3 regions of the Microbulbifer sp. CnH-101-G genome follow, and region 3 is predicted to be linked to each of the others. Evidence: predicted binding sites of a transcription regulator. Region 3 holds the regulator's gene; each other region holds the start of a gene.
What was found. The regulator LexA, encoded in region 3, represses DNA repair genes until DNA is damaged. The targets are predictions, from matches to a motif close to ACTGTNTNTANANACAGT.
Positions count from the first base shown of each region.

Region 1 (5,053 bases), 1.4 Mb from region 3:
TTGGTTTGTTATCGATTTTGAACTAGTAACGAAGGATATATTGTTATATTCATCCTCATTTATTCCAGCTGTATAGGCTGCACGACTACCTCTCCCGCTGAGTACACTCGCAGATGTGGCAATATTCAAACTTTATAATTAGTGTTCAAACTTTATTATTCAGTGTTCAAACTTTATTATTCAGTGTTCAAACTTTTTCTACAGTGTTCAAACTTTTTCTACAGTGTTCAAACTTTATTGTACCGGCACATATCAGGCGACCTCCCCCGCCGCGTGCCCAGAAGCCCAAGCCCACTGGAAATTAAAGCCCCCCAACCAGCCGGTCACATCGAGTACTTCGCCGACAAAATACAGTCCCGGTTGAGTTTTGCACTCCATAGTGCGTGAAGAAACCTGATCTGTATCTACACCACCGAGAGTCACTTCCGCAGTGCGATAGCCTTCGGTGCCAGCAGGAACCAGTGTCCAGGCCTGCAACTTGCCGCCGAGTTCCTGCAACTCTACTTCAGTAAACTGCTTGAGGGGCCGACTGTCGATGTGCCGCCGCTGTAAGAAAAACTGCACCAGCTTCTTAGTCCAAAGCTCGGCCAATACACTGTGCAAGTGAATCTCCGGGCTCTCGCGACGGCGCTGTTGCAGCCAATCCGCCAAATCACGATCCGGGGCCAGATCAAAAGTTACTTTTTCGCCCTCGCGCCAGTGGCTGGATATTTGTAAAACCGAGGGCCCACTCAAGCCTCGATGCGTAAACAGCATCTGTTCGTGAAAACTGCCCTCACCACAGGATGCCGTTACGGCCAGGGCACTACCGGGCAAACTATCTTGCCGTTCCAACTGGCGCTTATGCTGGGTAAAGGGCACCAGGGCCGCACGGGTGGGAATGATATTGAGTCCAAACTGACGAGCGATTTCGTAGCCAAAACCTGTGGCTCCCATGGTGGGAATCGACAGCCCACCCGTAGCTACCACCAAAGATTCACAGTGCACCGCCCCCAGACTGGTTTCCACCCGATAACCGCCCTGTCCTGACTCTATTGCGGAGATGGCACAGCGGGTACGGATCTGAGCTTTAGCTGCCCGGCATTCCGCCAGTAACAGATCGAGAATATCCTTGGACTTGTTATCGCAAAACAACTGGCCCAGGGTTTTCTCGTGGTAGGGGACCCCATGCTTTCCCACCAATGCAATGAAATCCCATTGGCTATAACGCGCCAGGGCAGACTTACAAAAGTGGGGATTGCGGCTGTAGAAATTTTCCGCACTGGTATAGAGGTTGGTAAAGTTGCAGCGGCCACCACCGGACATCAGGATCTTCTTGCCAACCTTATTGGCATGATCCAGTACCAGCACGCTGCGGCCGCGCTGGCCGGCTGTGGCCGCGCACATCAAACCCGCCGCCCCGGCGCCGATGATCAATACATCAACACATTCGGGCAGCTGGCTATTGGATACATCACTCATATGTTAGGGCTGCGCAATCACCCTGATATCAGGTACGAGGAAGGGTCACGCCACGCTGTCCTTGGTACTTACCACCGCGATCTGCGTAGGACACATCGCAAACTTCATCGGACTCAAAGAACAGCATCTGCGCAATACCTTCATTGGCGTAGATCTTCGCCGGCAGATTGGTAGTGTTTGAAAACTCAAGGGTCACATGCCCTTCCCACTCCGGCTCCAGCGGCGTTACATTGACGATAATGCCGCAACGTGCATAGGTGGACTTACCCAGGCAGATGGTCAGCACCGAACGCGGGATACGGAAATACTCCACAGTGCGCGCCAGGGCGAAGGAGTTCGGCGGGATAATACAGTACTCCCCTTCCACATCGACAAAGCTGTTCTCATCGAAGGTCTTGGGGTCCACCGTGGCCGAGTGCACATTGGTGAAGATCTTAAACTCACCGGCACAGCGCACATCGTAACCGTAACTAGACGTACCGTAGGAGATGAGTCTCTCGCCATCATTGCCATGGCGCACCTGGCCCGGCTCAAAAGGCTCAATCATGCCGTGCTGCTCTGCCATGCGGCGAATCCACTTATCGGACTTGATACTCACTCCGTCCCCCTGAAAACAATAGATAGATGCTCGAGATAGGTACTCGATAAAAGAGGCGGAATCATAGCGGGTTTGTGCTGTGCAAAAAAGTGCCAATCGACGCCTTTCGACCTTGTCGACAGATAGCAACTACTGTATAAATTAACAGGCAACTGTATGTACATACAGTTGCCTAGCTAGATCCGATAGAAGACTGAAACAAGAATGCGGGGTGGCAATGTGAATAGAGCTAAAAATTCTTTACAAAACAATCACTTGGACTGCCAAACCAGCCCCTCAATCCGACTGCGACACTTTAGAGGCAGGGAAGTCTCGCAGGCAGCCAATGAACCCGAGAGCCCAGGCGCAGCCACCGGTTTTGCTAGCCTGGACGCCCTACTCAAAGACCACGGCTGGCCGCGCGGGGCTACTACTGAATTACTTGTCGGCCAGTCAAGCGCCAATGAACTGAGCCTCTTGCTACCCCTACTGGCTGAGCTGACGCAAGAGGGGAAGATGGTGATTCTAATCAAACCCCCATTTACCCCTTGTGCCACAGAGCTTACCAAGTATGGTGTCCAGCTGAGGCACCTTTTAATAGTCCACCCCCGTGACAAGAGAGACTGCCTCTGGGCCATAGAGCAATCCCTGCAATCCGGCGGCTGCAGCGCAGTTTTGAGCTGGCAGGGCGAGCAGGCAATAAGTTATAGAGAGCTACAACGCCTGCAGCGATCCGCCGAAGCTAGCAGCTGTTTGCACTTCCACTTCCGTCCCCAGTCAGAAGTCCCCCAGCCCTCGCCTGCCACGCTACGACTACAGCTGCATAGCAAGCCAGAACAGCTTGCCCTCAGGCTACTGAAGCAAGTGGGTGGCCCTAGTGGTCAACACCTTCAGCTAAATCTCCTGCAGAACAGTACATCAAAACAGCATCACCTAGCCCTGCACTAAGCGGCATCTAAGGAACTCTCCATGCTCTGGCTCTGTATACGATTTCCCAAACTTCACCTGGAGGCGCTCACCCGCGCTCAGACGCCAGAGGAAAGAAGCCAGCCATTGGCGATAGTGGAAAAGCAAATCATAGTGGAGACAAATAAAGCCGCCTTCGAGTGTGGAGTCATCCCCGGCTTGAGTAATGCCAGTGCTCGTAACCTATGTCCAGGTTTACAGATATTGCACCGTGATAGAGAAAGAGAGCAACGGCAGCTAGAAGAACTGGCCCAATGGGGACTCAGCTTTACACCTATGGTTTCTGTAAAGGCTGCGGAACTAGAACATGATAACCACCACCCACGGCTTTACCTTAAGCTGGATCACTGTTTAAAGAATCATCGCGGGCTGAGAGCTCTGCTGGATCAGCTTCGGCAGGAACTTTCGCAAATTGGTATTAGCCACTATCTGGGGCTTGGCCATAGGCCCGGCACAGCGTTGCTACTTAGCCAGCTACCAATGCATCGCCAATGGCTACAACACGCCTCTTCGCCACCAACGCCACAGCAATGGAAACAGTGGATCAATGATACTCCCTGCAAACTACTGGAGTGCGATAACAAAATCTTAGAAAAGCTTGATACCCACGACTTCAAGTGGATAAATCAATTACTGGCAGCGCCTATATCGGATCTTGAAGCACACTTTGGCCGTGCATTTATTGATTATCTAGCTCAGCTTAACAGTAACTGGCAGGAGACAGTTCCTTGCGATCTACCGGAGCTACGCTTCCAAAAGGGATTATTTTTCTCAAAACCATTGGATACGTTAAGACAACTACTATTGACTTGTTCTGGCATGCTGCAGGAACTTTGCGATCAACTTGAATGGCAGGAGGCCTATTTTCTGGAGCTGCAATGGCAGCTAATAAGGGTAGATGGGCGGGCAACCAACATCACCATGGAAATCTCTTCTTCCCATATAGAAGTACGAGATTTAGTTACAAGAATCAAACTTCACTTTGAACAAGTTAATCTAGAGAAGCCAATTCAAGTTTTACACCTGTCTTACCATCGAATTAATTCTGCACCGCAAGCAATGCTAAACTGCAATTGTTTCGAAAGTAGAAACCTACATAAAACAAATGACAGCCAAAAACTTATAGATAAATTAAAAGCACGCCTAGGATCTCAAGCCCTTTCATTTTCCAGTTAATGTGCTCTGAAAAACCAACCTTTCACGCCCAAGGGTTGAGGTCGACAACCGCGATCACACTCACCTCACCCGAATCATACAGATGAACCAGAACAACTACAGGCTTAACATTCGCCCAAAGTGGCAACCAAGCATTCGCTTGCGGCCACTGCTTTAAAGCTAACTCCACTTCTTCAGCAGAATTAAATTTTTTCAGCTCAAACAGAGAGTGAGCCTTCTTCTGAATCTGTTTCGATGAATTGTTTAAAGGCTGATACAGATAGGGACGATGCTGAAGGTCCAACCCGGAAAAAACTGCCTCCACTGTAATGTCTGACAGTTGCTGTTGGTCTTTTGGACGCTCCACAGCAACCCAGCGAGGCCCCCATAACGATATATGGCTATATTCATTTGCGACCTTCTCTGGATAACGCGTATCCAAATCCATTTCCCGAACGGCATCAAAGCGGTCAGCACTAAACACTAGCCAGACAGGGCGCCCCTCAGCAACGGTGTTGAGCCCGTATAATAATGCCGCTATCTGTAAAACACCGATAACAGCCAAATCGATTTTAAGCGTTTTCTTACCGGCTTTGTAAACGATCAAAGTCAAAAGTGGCCCCAAAACTACATCAACCGCAAGCATCAGGAGAAATATTTCTGTAACCCCCATCGCTACAGATAACGGCCCCGGATACCAGATATAAAAAACTAGTATGAGTGACACCAGAGCTACTAGCGATGACAATAGCAAGTGCAGAGAAAAGGCTTTGAAACGCTCAAGCATACCACCAACCCAAAAACAAGATATAAAAAACGCCCGACACTTACGTTACCGAGCGTTTTAACTTGCCAATTCCATCTAAGATGGTTATAGCAATTACATCAGAACTA
Region 1 covers NZ_CP174292.1:2,740,260-2,745,312, forward strand. Annotated here, with positions in the region: gene ACJJID_RS12060 (NAD(P)/FAD-dependent oxidoreductase) at 253-1,461, opposite strand; gene dcd (dCTP deaminase) at 1,490-2,059, opposite strand; gene imuA (translesion DNA synthesis-associated protein ImuA) at 2,279-2,986, shown strand; gene ACJJID_RS12075 (Y-family DNA polymerase) at 3,008-4,180, shown strand; gene tfpZ (TfpX/TfpZ family type IV pilin accessory protein) at 4,203-4,946, opposite strand.
Region 1: a site for LexA is predicted at 2,211-2,228, ahead of imuA (translesion DNA synthesis-associated protein ImuA). Genes of this name have one in related genera too.

Region 2 (5,053 bases), 1.8 Mb from region 3:
AGCAGCGGAGTGCCGAGAACAAATTGTACCTGGCGGCGGGTCATACCGGGCTTCAGCTGGTCGACCATCTCCTGGGTAATGATATTGCCCTGCTGTACCTCAATGCGGTGCACACCGGGAAACTTAACCAGTGTGCAGGCTCCGAGAAGGGCGCACAGACTGGCAATGGCGATAAATTTCAGGCTAGGCGGCATTCATTGCTCCATTATGTTCTTTCATACGGCATCTCTGGCACCGATATTTAACGGCTAACCGGAATAGGCCCCTGTGTACAGGGAAAGTTCCCTCCCGCTGCGATTTCCCCTTGTCTGGATAGCTGGGGTTCCGCTGACTCCGTTCGGCATGGGATAATACCCGAAGAGTCGGCTCGCTGACAGGCGGGAATCTGTGGTCTTATTCGGGTATAGACCTCTTCAGTGGGCTGATGCAAGTAAAGACAATTCATAAATCCTGTCGGGAAATATCTATTCATGTCGAACGAAAACCAGGAATTGCGCAAGGCCGGTCTGAAGGTCACTCTGCCGCGGGTTAAGATTCTGCAGTTGCTTGAAAGCACCAGTGAGCAGCACCTGAGTGCTGAAGATGTGTATAAGCTACTGTTGGAAGCGGGGGAGGATGTCGGGCTGGCTACCGTCTACCGGGTGCTGACCCAGTTTGAGAGCGCGGGCCTGGTTGTTCGTCACAACTTCGATGGTGGCCATTCCGTATTCGAGCTGGATCGCGGAGATCACCACGATCATATGGTGTGCACTGATACCGGAAAGGTCATCGAGTTTCACAATGAGGAAATCGAAGAGTTACAGCGCCAGATCGCCGAAGAGCATGGCTATGAGCTGACAGGTCACAGCTTGGTGCTGTATGTGAAGGCGAAAGAGAAGTAAGCCTATCGGGTGCGGCGGCCGCCGCACCCATTACATGCCCGCTTACTGCTGAGGTTGGCAGGGCGGAGTATAGAGTTCCGGGAATTTCCCGACTTTATCCGCGTAGAACTCCCTGAGTTTATTCAGTTCCGCTTCCAGGTTTTCCCCCAGTTGCGCGATAGGGCCAATGCCCACTTCTTTTTTGGAGAAGTTGATAAAGCCCAATACCAGCGGCACCTTGGCGCTCCGTGCAATATGGTAAAAGCCGGATTTCCAGCGCTCGCTCAAGCCGCGAGTGCCTTCGGGTGGAATGGCAATGATCAGTTCCTTGCGCAGCTTGAACTGGCGGACGGTGGCATCCACCAGGTTGTTGGCCTTGCTGCGGTCCACGGCGATACCGCCAAACCAGCGCATGGGGCCTCCGAGGGGGAATTGGAACAGTTTGTCCTTACCCATCCACTGCGGAGTCATCTTCAGTTTAAGTGCGGCCAGAATGAAGTAATAGCCGTCCCAATTAGTGGTGTGAGGAGCCCCGATCAAGACATATTTTTTCAGCTTCAGGGATTGCTGATCGCCTTTGACGCGCCAACCGTGTAGCTTCAGCAGTAGCTTGGCTACTTGGCGCAGCATCGGTGTGACAATCGGGGTGTTAAAAATCGTTCTCTGCATAAACTCGGCCGATACTACTCAAACAAAGTCAAACAAGCGGCCCAGTATATGGTGACTTTCGCTGCCACACCCAGTCATATTTGGTCTATTTGTCCTAAAACGGCATTTATCACCGGCTGGCCGGCTATTTTGCCGGATTGTTGGCGGTTATTTATTGATCTACACGCAATGATTGCCCACCTCCTCAGTGGGAGAGGTGGGCTGTCTTGCTGGTCAGTTGGATAATGCGTTCGGCGGCTTGTCTCGGTGGTTTGTCTCGGTGGCTTGAAGCGGGCGTTAGGTTCAGCTCATAGCGCCCTGGTCAGCATCTCCTCCGCGTGAGCCAGTGACTGGGGGCTGGGTTGTCCGCCCAGCATGCGCGCGATTTCCTCACGGCGCCCCTCATTTTTTAGCTCGCGCAGGGCGACAAACGCCTGCTCCCCATCGCTGTGCTTCTCTACCAGATATTGGCGGTGGGCCCGCGCCGCCACCTGTGCCAGGTGGGTGACACAAATCACTTGGCCGCTACAGCCATTGCGGGTCTCACCAAGCTGGCGCAGCAGACGGCCAACCACATCACCGGTGGCACCACCAATGCCCACGTCTACTTCATCAAAAACCAGGGTGGGGGTGCGCGAGGTCTGTGCCGTCACCACCTGAATGGCGAGGCTTACCCGGGAAAGCTCACCACCGGAGGCAATTTTACCCAGGGGGCGCGGTGGCTGGCCGGGGTTGGTGGAAATCAGGATTTCCACCTCTTCCAAGCCGTGGCTGCAGGGTTTATCCAGAGCCTGTAGGGCAAGTTCGACCTTGGCGTGGGGCATAGCCAGATCCACCAGCTGTCGGTTAACCGACTCGGCGAGTGTTAACGCCGCCTGTTGCCGCAACTTGCTCAGCTTTGTGGCGACAGTGCGAAATTCCTTTTCTAACTTGCTGCAGGTGTCGGCGAGGCGTTCCAGGGTGTCCTCGGTGCCGATATCGTCCAGCTCCTCTTGCAATTGTCGCTGAAGAGCGGGCAGCTCATTGGGCTGCACGCGGTGCTTGCGCGCAGATTGATAAATTGCACTGAGGCGCTCTTCAACTTCGGCGAGCCGCTCAGGGTCCATTTCGAAACGGTCGATATGCCGGGATAGGGTGCCAGCTGCTTCATCGATCTGGATGCGCGCGCTATCGAGCATTTGCGCGACTTCAACTAAGGCCGGTGCCTGCTCGGGCATGGCGGAAAGCAGTTGCAGGGCGCGGTGCAGTTGTTCGGCAATATCCCCCTCACCACCGGACAAAAGCGCGGCGAGTTGATAGCTGCCATTAAGAATGTCGCCGGCATTAGCCAGCTGCCGTTGCTCACTCTCCAGCGCTTCTATCTCTCCTTCACTCAGATCCAACTGCTCCAGTTCACGCAGTTGGTACTGTAACAGGGTTCGTCGGGCCTCGGCCTCCTCGGCGCTGTCGGCCAGATTGCGGTAGCGGCGGTACTGGTCCTGCCAGGTCTTATAGCGGCTGCGGGTTTCGGCGGTCAGCTCTTGGGCTTGGGCGAACTCGTCCAGTAGGCGGCGGTGAGTTTCTTTTTTAAGTAGGGATTGGTGTTCGTGCTGGCTGTGGATATCAATCAACTGTTCGCCCAGGGCGCGCAGCTGCAGCAGGGTGACTGGCTGGCCGTTGATGTATGCCCGTGAGCGGCCATCGGCACCGAGAGTGCGCCGCAGTATGACTTCCTGCCCGCTATCCAGCTCCTGGGATTGGAGCCAGTCGCTCGCACTGGGGTAGCCGGAGATATCGAAGGTGGCACAGATATCGGCACGCCGGGCACCTGCGCGCACCAGTTCGGCGCTGCCGCGGCCGCCCAGGGCGAGCCCTAGAGCATCCAATGTGATGGATTTTCCCGCGCCGGTCTCGCCGGTGAGCGTGCTGGTTCCGGGACCGAACTCCAACTCCAGTTGGTCCACCAGGGTGAATTGGCTGATAGACAGGTGCAGCAACATAGGTATCGCTTTTATGTCCTTGTTGTATCGATAGGCTTTCGGCCCACTTTGTAGTGGTTATTTATACAGTATCCCCATCCGGTTAGCTATAGGGGCTGGGCCACATTACCCTGCCGGAATGCCTGGGCGCTAAAAACCACTTGAACTGTGCGGGGATGGCCCCATATAGCCCCCAGAGCCCGCGGGACGGGCCCAACTCATTACTGACAGAGTCGACGCGACGGAGAAAGCAGTGGCCAGAGAGCGCAGCGAAGAAGATCAGATTACCGAGGGGGTGCAGCCGGAAGCCCTGGCTGATGAGCACCTGACAAAGGCAGACGAGGCGGTTTCCGCGGAGATTGAAGACCCCTCCGCAGCCGAGCGAGAGCAGGCTGAAGAAGCCTTGCACGAAGAAGCCGAAAGTGCGGATGCGCTGCACGATGAAATTATCAAGCTTCAGGAGCAGTTAACGGTGCAGAAGGACCTCGCCCTGCGCGCCCAGGCCGAGGAGCAGAATGCTCGCCGTCGTGCTCAGCAAGATGTGGAGCGCGCACGCAAATTTGCAGTAGAAAAACTACTGCAAGATTTACTGCCGGTTGTAGACAACCTGGAGCGTGCCCTCGCCACTATCGATACCAAAGATGAAGCCAACAAAGCGCTGGTGGAAGGTATCGAGCTAACCCACAAATCTTTCGTCGATACCTTGACGAAAAATTCCGTGGAAGTTGTCGATCCGGCCGGCGAGCCCTTCGACCCGGAATTGCACCAGGCTATGACCCAGGTGCCGAACGGGGAGGTGGAGCCAAATACGGTGATGGATGTGTTTCAAAAAGGGTATCGCCTCAACGGTCGCCTGGTGCGCCCGGCCATGGTGGTGGTTAGCAAAGCGCCGTAACGGCAGGTGTGGAAAACGGCCTTGAATTTTATCGGCCGGCACCAATATAGCTGACAACAGAAGAATTATTCGCGCGTTGTAGACAGAACAAATCTGGCAGCGCGCATCAATCGAGGATTTTACAAATGGGAAAAATTATCGGCATCGACCTGGGTACTACCAACAGCTGTGTGGCAGTACTGGATGGTGACAAAGCGCGTGTAATCGAGAACGCCGAGGGCGATCGCACTACGCCTTCTATTGTTGCCTTCACTGACGACAACGAAATCCTGGTGGGCCAGTCCGCCAAGCGTCAGGCGGTGACCAATCCCCAGAATACCCTGTTTGCGGTTAAGCGTTTGATTGGCCGTAAATTCAAGGACGACGTTGTCCAGAAAGATATCAAGATGGTGCCTTACACCATCACTGAAGCCGACAACGGCGACGCTTGGGTAGAAGTGAAAGGCGATAAAAAAGCTCCGCCGCAGATCTCTGCCGAAGTCCTGAAAAAAATGAAGAAAACCGCGGAAGATTTCCTCGGCGAGAAAGTTGAAGCTGCAGTAATTACCGTACCGGCTTACTTTAATGACTCCCAGCGTCAGGCTACCAAAGACGCCGGCCGCATTGCTGGCCTGGATGTGAAGCGTATTATCAACGAGCCGACTGCCGCTGCACTGGCCTACGGCCTGGACAAGCAGGGTGGCGACCGCACC
Region 2 covers NZ_CP174292.1:3,122,460-3,127,512, reverse strand. Annotated here, with positions in the region: gene ACJJID_RS13840 (outer membrane protein assembly factor BamE) at 1-194, opposite strand, end outside; gene fur (ferric iron uptake transcriptional regulator) at 471-881, shown strand; gene ACJJID_RS13830 (1-acyl-sn-glycerol-3-phosphate acyltransferase) at 924-1,529, opposite strand; gene recN (DNA repair protein RecN) at 1,817-3,487, opposite strand; gene grpE (nucleotide exchange factor GrpE) at 3,720-4,361, shown strand; gene dnaK (molecular chaperone DnaK) at 4,487-5,053, shown strand, end outside.
Region 2: a site for LexA is predicted at 3,540-3,557, ahead of recN (DNA repair protein RecN). Genes of this name have one in related genera too.

Region 3 (5,053 bases):
AGCGAAACTTGCCACAATAGACCCAAAAGAAAACTGACTGTGTGTGACACCCTTCGGCTCTCCGGTACTGCCGGATGTAAAGAAAAGGAATGCACAATCCTCTAAATCTGATGAAGGAGGCCCAACCGCTGGCAATCCAGAATCAACCAAACTTTCAAAATTCCAGGTATTTTCAAGAGCACTCTCAAAAATAAGAATACCTTTACTCAATCCGCCAACAGATTTATTAGATCGAATATCCTCTCTACGCTCCTCACCTACGCACAAGGCTACTGCGCCACTCACTTCAAGAGCACGATCAATTTCGGCTGAGGTGTAGCGATAGTTTAATGGAACTGCAACTAGCCCTAGCTTGATGCATGAGAGAAAAAAAATGAGCATTTCGCCTCGGTTCGGCATCAAAGATGCAAACCGTTCACCTTGACGAAAACCCTTCGCTACCAGCCTCTCAGCCAAAGTATCAATATCTCTTTGCAATTCTCGCCAGGTCCACGCTCGACTGCCGCAAAGTAGTGCTATCTCATCTGGCTTACTGTCTAGTGCGACCTGTAAGAGATTCTTCAAGTCCGCGGGCTTTGGTAGGGGGTCTCCATAAATCGGCACAGTTTGGCGTCCTATTGAGAATACAGGCTAGCTAATAAGTAAAAATACCCCTAATTACAAGCGATCAAATATAAGAATAATAGCAGGCTCATTAATCAGCCTGACACGCATTACAAACCGCTGAAACTGGCACCTGGTGATCAAAGGAGAGTATACGATTGGCAATAGCCAAACATCTTTACCCCCAACAGAAACTTACAATTTTTTAAATTATTTTTGACTTTCTCTGCCGCGCACATACTTCAAAATCAAGTGTACAGCCTCTTCAACGGTGTCCACGATATGGAATAAATCGAGATCACCTGAATCAATACAACCTTTTTCCAGCACTGTATCCACTAACCAATTGTACAACCCACCCCAATAGCGCTCCCCAACCAGCACTATAGGAAATCGCCTTACTTTTTGTGTTTGCACAAGCGTTAAGGCCTCAAACAATTCATCCAGAGTGCCGTAGCCTCCAGCTAGGCCAACAAAACCGGCGGCATGCTTAACAAACATAAATTTCCGCACAAAGAAATAACGAAAGTTCAAACTAATATCCTGATACGGATTGGCTGCCTGCTCAAAAGGGAGTTCAATATTTAATCCAATTGAGGGGCCAGACTGCCCAAAAGCCCCTCGATTACACGCCTCCATAAGGCCTGGGCCACCACCGGTGATTACCGGTATCCCCTCGGCAGCCAAAAGCCCTCCAAGCTTTACTCCCTGCTGGTATTCCAAACTATCCTCTGTGAAACGCGCGCCACCAAAAACCGTTACAGCCCCTTTTAGTGCAATTAGACGCTCAATCCCATCAACTAATTCCGACTGTATACGCAGAACCCTCCAAGCCTCGGGCATCTTTGCATCAAGCATTATTGTTCTCCCTTGTTCTCTCGTGCTGTCAGCTCTTTCAACTACTCTTTTTTTCACTCACTGTTTTCTTAATCAATGTAGCAGCTTGAATCGAGGCAAGGAGCGGGTTTGCGCAAACCTAAAATCTGTATATAATCCCAGCAACTGTATAAAAATACAGAAACTCTAGGTAAATCTATGACCAATCTCACCGCACGTCAGACTCAAGTATTAGAGCTGATCAAAACCTACCTGGATGACACAGGCTACCCCCCCACCCGCGCAGAAATTGCCCAGGAACTGGGCTTTCGCTCACCCAATGCCGCAGAGGAACACCTCAAAGCATTGGCGAGAAAAGGGGCCATTGAGATGGTCGCCGGCGCCTCCAGGGGCATTCGAATTCCAGATCACCAATCCGGTCTTCCCATCATAGGACGTGTCGCTGCAGGCAACCCTATTCTGGCCACAGAGCATATAGAGGATTATTGCGACCTGCCCGCCAGCTTCTTTCACCCGCCGGCAGATTATTTGCTCAGGGTGCATGGCATGAGTATGCGCAACGCAGGTATTCTCGATGGGGACCTGCTGGCCGTGCAGAAAACCGAGCAAGTCAGAAATGGGCAGATTGTGGTTGCCCGGATTGATGATGAAGTAACTGTTAAACGCTTCCGCCGCAAAGGCAATCAGGCAACTGTGCAACTACTACCCGAAAACGAAGACTTTGAGACTATCCAGGTGGATATGCGGGATAAGAACTTTGTAATTGAAGGACTCGCGGTGGGCGTGATTCGCCAAACCCCTTAAGAATAAACAGTTTACCAATGTCCATATACAACAACAGCGGCTTTAAGCCGCTGTTGAAACACTTTTACCTGCTCACCTTACCATAGATTAGATCAATGAATCGTATGGTTAACCGGCATTGATTCTTCCTCTTCGAAGTAACCAGGCTCCAGGTCGTCAAGATTCTGCACGGCTTCTATGCCCGCTTCCAGCATTGCCCGAGCCACTGCTACTTTGTGCTTTCGTAAAAATTGGAGACTCTCGGCTGAGAAACGAATACTCACCAGAGGGTCCTCCTCGTGACCGGCGCGGCGCAGAGCCACATCGCCATTGGCCAACTCGATAATTTCAAAAGTTTCGGAGGACATTAGCTTTCCCTTCACTGCACATCAGTTTGCGCCCAGTGTACCACAGGCAATTTAGAAGTTTCAGTGGGTGCAAACAGATAGACAGAAAGGGAGCGAGGAGTCTCAGCACTCCTCAAGATTGGTACGCTGCCTGCGTACCAACTCACTTAATGCAGCGTGCCATTTGAGCAGCACTTCGAAGGAAAGATCAACAGCCACAGGGCCCGCGACATTGTGCGCTGGTATCAGATTGCCGCCCTGCCCCTTATCTTCCGCAAGCGGAGGTAGCCGCAAGAGTTGATGCCATGCGCGTAAAAACTCGCTCAGCCAACTCCCCGGCTCTGAGACCAACAACTGCAATTCCCTTACTTCAAGGCTGGCTTTCCCCTGGCTGTGCAGGCTATCCACAATAACCTGCAGGGACTCAGGCTCAAACCCCAGTTGCAATTGATGGGAAAGCTCAGCTAGGAAGGCCCGGTAAGCTTTCCACAATTGCAACAGGGCGCCTTCCTCAAGAGCCATTCGCTGAATAGCAGAGTCAAAACTACTGGTGGCAAGCAGTTGGCTCTTGCGTAGCGCGGATGTAACCAGGCCAGTGTAGGGATTGCTCATTTATTTTTTTGCCGCCACTTTCTTCGCTGCAGGCTTTTTCTTCGCTGCAGTAGACTTACTTGCCGCCTCAACCTTCCAGGCGCCATCCCTATAGAAAGCCTTCCAACCCGTCGCCTTTCCATCCTCCTCGGACTGGACATATTGCTCTTGGGTCTTGCGACTAAAGCGAACCACGGTATCCCGTCCCTGATCATCCTGTGCAGGTGCAGAGAACAAGAAACTGTACTTGGGATCGATCTCACTTTGGTGAGGTAGCAACTCTTTGACCAGCGGTGCGCGGGTCTCACGGTTTTTTGGGAACTGACTGGCAGCCAGGAATAACCCGGAGGCACCATCACGGAGAATGTAATGGTCTTCAACCTTCTGGCATGCCAACTCAGGCATGGGCACCGGATCCATCTTCGGTGGTGCCGGCTGGCCATTTTTCAGCAACTTACGGGTGTTCTTGCAAGCTTCATTAGTACAGCCAAAATATTTACCAAAGCGGCCAGACTTCAGCTGCATATCGCTCCCGCATTTATCACACTCAATAATCGGGCCGTCATAACCCTTGATTTTGAACGTGCCCTGCTCCACCTCGTATCCATTACAGTCCGGATTGTTACCACAGATATGCAGTTTGCGATGCTCATCGAGCAGATAGCTATCCATCGCCGTGCCGCACTTGGGACAACGGCGCTTCTCCCGCAGCTGACGGGTTTCTGCATCCTCATCCTTATCTGCGTCTATCGCCTCATCACCGGAAACCAGATTCATTGTATTGGTGCAACGCTCCTTAGGAGGCAGCGCATAACCGGAGCAACCCAGGAAAACACCGGTAGAACCCGTACGAATCTGCATATGGCGACCGCACTTACTGCATTCAATATCGGTATCCGTCGGCGTGTTGCGACGCATACCCGCATCGCTGGACTGAGCCTTTTCCAGTCGCGAAGAGAAGTCCTGATAAAACTCATCAAGCAGCTGCTTCCAACCTTTATCGCCGTCGGCGACCGCATCCAGGGATTCCTCCAGGTTTGCGGTAAAACCGTAGTCCATCAGGTTTTTAAAACTTTCACTGAGACGGTCGGTGACAATATCACCCATTTTTTCCGCATAAAAACGGCGGTTCTCTAGCCGCACATAGCCACGATCCTGAATGGTAGAAATGATCGAGGCATAGGTCGAGGGTCGGCCAATACCGCGCTTCTCCAGCTCTTTTACCAGGGCAGCCTCACTAAAGCGAGCTGGCGGTTTCGTGAAGTGCTGTTTCGGGTCTAGCTGCTCTAGTGAGAGCTTTTCACCCACCTTCACATCAGGCAGTACTAGATCCTCATCTTTTTTACCTGCCGGAGGCGCGACCTTGAGAAAGCCATCAAAGCGAATCACCCGGCCGCGAGCACGCAACTCAAATTCACCAGCGCTCACCACAATAGAGGTTGAAGTGTATTTCGCCGGGGTCATTTGACAGGCAACAAACTGCTGCCAAATCAAGTTGTAAAGCCGCTCTGCATCGCGCTCCATACCGGAAAGCATATTAGGGGCGACACGGACATCGGAGGGGCGTATTGCCTCGTGCGCTTCTTGCGCCCCCTCTTTGCTGCTATAGCTATTGGGATTTTCCGGTAAATACTTATCGCCGAAATTCTCACCGATATATTGCCGGGCCGACTCAACCGCCTCTTTGCTCAAATTGGTCGAATCGGTACGCATGTATGTGATATGACCAGCTTCGTAGAGGCGCTGTGCAAGGGTCATGGTTTTCTTAACACTAAAGCCAAGGCGATTGCTTGCCGCCTGCTGTAGCGTCGAAGTAATAAAAGGGGCACCTGGCTTGGAGCTCGTAGGCTTGTCATCACGAGCACTGACAACAAAATCACTGCCCTGCAACA
Region 3 covers NZ_CP174292.1:1,317,124-1,322,176, reverse strand. Annotated here, with positions in the region: gene ACJJID_RS05960 (class I adenylate-forming enzyme family protein) at 1-603, opposite strand, end outside; gene ACJJID_RS05955 (LOG family protein) at 814-1,461, opposite strand; gene lexA (transcriptional repressor LexA) at 1,639-2,244, shown strand; gene ACJJID_RS05945 (hypothetical protein) at 2,337-2,591, opposite strand; gene ACJJID_RS05940 (DUF6586 family protein) at 2,694-3,182, opposite strand; gene topA (type I DNA topoisomerase) at 3,183-5,053, opposite strand, start outside.